DNA from 2 places in the Eubacterium segne genome. Region 1 is predicted to be linked to the other one. Evidence: predicted binding sites of a transcription regulator. Region 1 holds the regulator's gene; the other holds the start of a gene.
What was found. Region 1 encodes LexA, which represses DNA repair genes until DNA is damaged. Its sites were predicted from a motif close to CNAACANNTGTTNG; they were not measured.

Region 1 (2,427 bases):
TTCTGTGCTATGGATGTTAATGTATCTCCAGGCTGAACTTCATAGCTGGTGTAATATTTGTATGAAGGGTTATCTCCCTGTACAGTTGCGTTTACGTTAACGAAACTAATGGCTGTAACAACAGCTACTGCCAATAATGCAATAAAGCTACAGGATAAAATAATTCTCTTCTTTAATTCAGCAATGCGGGTACGTTTCTGTTGTGCAACAACTTCCCTTCTGTTGTAATTCATTGATTCTTTCATATGTAAATCCTCCGTCGAATAATTGTATTTATAAAAAGTAGTGAACATTTGTTCGTATCTTGTATTGATATAATATCACCAGAACAAATGTTTGTCAACAACATTTTCGAATATTTGTTCGATTTTGTTATTGCCTTTTCTTTTCATATATGATAATATTAACATATATTAAGTACATTAAACGGGACTTACAAATATGAAAAGGAGATTTTTTTATGGCTGGAAAGATTACACCAAAACAGCAACAGATATTAGATTATATAAAAGATGAAATTTTGTTAAAGGGATATCCTCCTACTGTTAGGGAAATATGCGAGAAGGTATCCTTAAAGTCTACTTCTTCTGTTCATGCTCATCTTAACAGTTTAGAGGAAAAGGGCTATATCAGAAGAGACCCTACTAAGCCAAGGGCAATTGAAATTATAGATGATGAATTTGGATTGTCCAGAAGGGAAATGACCAATATACCTGTTATAGGACGGGTGGCTGCCGGAGAACCACTGCTTGCTGTGGAGAATATTAAGGATTATTTTGCCATACCTACAGAGTTTTTGCCTAATGCAGAGACATACATATTAGAGGTTCATGGAGACAGTATGATTAATGTAGGTTTTTTAGAGGGAGATTATCTTATTATAGAAAAAACTGATACTGCTAAGAACGGAGATATCGTTGTGGCTTTAATAGATGATTCTGTTACAGTTAAGCGTTTTTACAAGGAAAACGGATATATCAGACTTCAACCTGAAAATGACAACATGGATCCTATTATTGTGAATGACTGTATTATTGTTGGAAGGGCACATGCACTTTATAGAAGAAATATTATGTAAAATTAGATGGTTAATTTATTATTGAGATTAATGAGCTCTTATTCATAAAAAATCCGGTGTTAAACATTTCTGCTTAATACCGGATTTTTGCTGTTCTATTTAATTTTGAAATTAGTAGGCAAGACATTTATCAAGAGAATCAATGATACCTTCTTTATCCATATCATGACCGATAAATACCAATTTAATCATTCTGTCTCCTACTTTTTCATCCCAATCATCTATAAGTGTAGGGTCTTCCTGCATCATTTTCTGACGAACCTTTTTAGGAGCTGTAGCAACCCACTGACCTGCATTGGAAATGTTGCACTGCTTTCCTGCCTGCTCAAAAAGATAAGCATTATTGTTATCTTCAGCTGCCCAGATGAGACCTTTACTTCTTATAATTGTTTTTGGCATATTGTCAAGCCAGTCCTCAAATTTTTCCTTTTCAAAAGGAGTTCTTCTGTAGTAAACGAATGAGCCGATGCCGTACTCTTCCGTTTCACCCTCTCCGTGATGGTGATGATGGTGGTGACCGTGTTCGTCATGGTCGTGATCATGCTCGTCATGATGATGCTCATCGTGTTCATGCTCATCATGTTCCTCCACTTCCTCATGGTGCTTGCGGCGTTCATCTTCCTCACTGTAATCGTATGAATCTAATTCCTGAATCCAGCCGGCAGACATACTTGCATCTTCAAAATCAAATCTGTTAGTGTTAAGAATTTCATCAACGTCAATCTGTCCGTATGTTGTTTCAAACATAACAGCTTTTGGCTGAAGCTTTCTGATAATTGCCTTAACCTTGGCAAGCTGTTCAGGTGTAACTGTATCAACTTTATTTAAAATAATGGTGTTACAAAATTCAATCTGCTGAATTAAAAGATTTTCAATATCTTCATCATCTATGTCATCTTTTACAAGATTTTCACCACAACCAAACTCATCTGCCATCCTTGCAACGTCAACTACTGAAACAATATTGTCTAAGCGGGCAATTTTTGCTCTCTTGTCATAAGAACCGTCTAACATCGTAATGGATTGAGCTATAGGAATTGGTTCGCAAATACCACTGGCTTCAATTAAAATATAGTCAAACTTTCCTGAACCAATTAAATCAACAATCTGATTAATAAGATCAACTTTTAAAGTACAGCAAATACAACCGTTTTGCAGTGGAACTAAATTGTCATCTTTCTGGGTAACCTGTCCGCCCTTGGCAATTAATGAGGCATCAATGTTTACCTCGCCAATATCATTTACAATAACAGCAACCTTATATCCCTTCTGATTTGAAAGAACCTGGTTAAGTAATGTTGTTTTGCCGGCTCCTAGGTAGCCTGTAAGTAATGTGACAGGAACTAATT
Region 2 (2,427 bases), on a different contig from region 1:
TTCATGGCAAACTAACGTAATATTATCCATTAACTCTCACTCCCATATCCATAAGGGTCATCTGCTTATATGTTGTATCCTGCTCTATAGCGTATGTCTGCCTTTTATCTGTATCTGCAAGACTTCTGGCTATAAAATCCTGATTCATATTAAGAGGAAACATAGTTTTTCCGTTGCAGGTAATAAAATAAGCTGCCCTTTTTAATACAACTCCCATCTTTTTCAAACTTTCAAAATTAAGATTGTTATATCTCCTTGCTGATGTAATTCTTTTAGCTGACTTTACTCCAATTCCCGGAACCCTCAACAATGTATAATAATCTGCCCTCATAATTTCCACCGGAAACCGCTCCAGATGATTTACTGCCCAGTCACATTTTGGGTCTAAAACCACGTTAAAATTAGGTCTTTTTTCATTTAAAAGTTCATTTACCATAAAACCGTAATATCTTAAAAGCCAGTCTGCCTGATACAGCCTGTGTTCCCGCAAAAGCGGATTAGGACCTACCGGTGCAGGTGCATCAATGTTATGATTTACATTAACAAATGCTGAATAAAACACCCTCTTCATCTTGTATTCCTTATACATATATTCTGTTACAGACATTAGCTGATAATCTGTCTCAGGAGTTGCCCCGATAATCATCTGGGTGCTCTGACCTGCCGGAACAAACTTAGACTTCATCTTGTTACCCCTTCTTGTAATAAGACTGTATCCATCATTCACCGGGGCAATAAGATTTCCGCTTCCAGCCTGTATCTGCCGCATAGGTGCAAGTATATTCTTCTGATTCTTATTAGGAGCCAGCGCTTTTAGACTCTCCTTAGTAGGTAACTCCAGATTAGTGCTCATTCTGTCTGCTAAAAATCCTATTTTTTCAATGATTTCCGGCGAAGCTCCGGGAATTGCCTTTACATGAATGTATCCGAAAAAATGATGTTCATTACGAAGCTTCCACAGTGTTTCATATATAAGTCCCATAGTAAAATCAGGGCTTTTTAAAATGCCTGAGCTTAAAAACAGACCTTCAATATAGTTTCTTCTGTAAAATTCCATGGTCAGCTTACACACTTCATCCGGTGTAAAAGAAGCCCTCTTCACATCATTAGACTTTCTGTTAATGCAATATTTACAATCATAAATACATTCATTTGTATATAAAATTTTTAATAAAGAAACACATCTTCCGTCTGAAGCAAAAGTATGACAAATGCCACAGGCATGGGCATCTCCCATACCCTTACCTTTATTATTCCTGTCAACGCCACTGCTGGTGCAGGCAACATCATACTTGGCTGCATCTGTAAGAATTTTTAATTTTTCTGAAATGGTCATGTCCTGCTGTATTTCCATTGTCTGCTCCTTTTCTCGAACGTTTGTTCTGTTTCGTTTAGTATATCCCATTTTGAAATATAAATCAAGCCCAAAAATTTGGAAATTCAAATTTATAAACATTCCCCGGCCGGATACAAAAATACCGGTCTTCAATATATTTGAAAACCGGTACCTGTAGTTTTTATGTTTTTTCCTAATTCACAGTGTCCTACTCTTTTATGCCGTATACGCATTTTACAAATTTCACTGCCGCCTCTTTATTTTTAGAGAATTCCGGAAAAGCTATAACTGCATCCTTGTAATTATCACTGTAACCCTTGTAAAATTCAGTATCAGATATATCAAGTCCATATACTACACCGTCATTTTTATCCTTGTCTGTTTCTTTTTCAAACCTGGCATACACAAAATATGGTTCCAATTTCTTGTATAAATCCTCCGGCAACACATCCTTTACCCCAACAAGAAAACCTTCACTTTTTACCCATAAAAGTGAGCTTCTGTCAGTAATAATTACATCCATTTCTTTTGCTGACTGAACACTCATAAATCTAATGGATGAGCCTGCATCAATGCGGTTGTAACCGTATTCATCTGACATTTTAAAACCATATCCCATGTCCACTTTAATATCATTTTTTTTGCAGCCTGTGTACTCGGAATACTTTTCCTTAACACGATCCTCTATTTTTTCGTTATTTAAGTCATTAAACACTGCACAGTACAATGGTTTTCTATTATTTGTTGCCACTCCATGTATTATTGCCGTCCCAAGGGCAATGGACAGAACCACAATAGTAATTCTTAATTTATAAAATTCCCAAGTATATTGAATTTTTGCCGTAAATGATAATGCTCTAAATTTATCTGACATTAATTTTCCTGACATTTTTTCTCCAATCGTAACATATAATAAAATGAATTTTCACATACAAATAATTCGGTTAAATACATTCATTAACCTGATAATTTTCATTTAATTTTTCATTAATCAGGCTCCGCTAAATGTTCTACCCTGTCAAAGCTATTTATTTACTGTACAATATTGTCTGCTAAAATGCAACTGACATACTTAATGTTTTTATCCAAAT

Region 2: the regulator LexA is predicted to act here: its motif matches at 1,371-1,384, upstream of H8S00_RS10050 (putative DNA modification/repair radical SAM protein).

The regions. Positions count from the first base shown of each region.
Region 1 covers NZ_JACOOZ010000005.1:168,531-170,957, forward strand. The annotation lists gene yneA (cell division suppressor protein YneA) at 1-245, opposite strand, end outside; gene lexA (transcriptional repressor LexA) at 461-1,078, shown strand; gene H8S00_RS08610 (CobW family GTP-binding protein) at 1,190-2,427, opposite strand, start outside.
Region 2 covers NZ_JACOOZ010000007.1:20,362-22,788, forward strand. The annotation lists gene H8S00_RS10045 (TIGR03915 family putative DNA repair protein) at 1-30, opposite strand, end outside; gene H8S00_RS10050 (putative DNA modification/repair radical SAM protein) at 23-1,354, opposite strand; gene H8S00_RS10055 (hypothetical protein) at 1,545-2,225, opposite strand.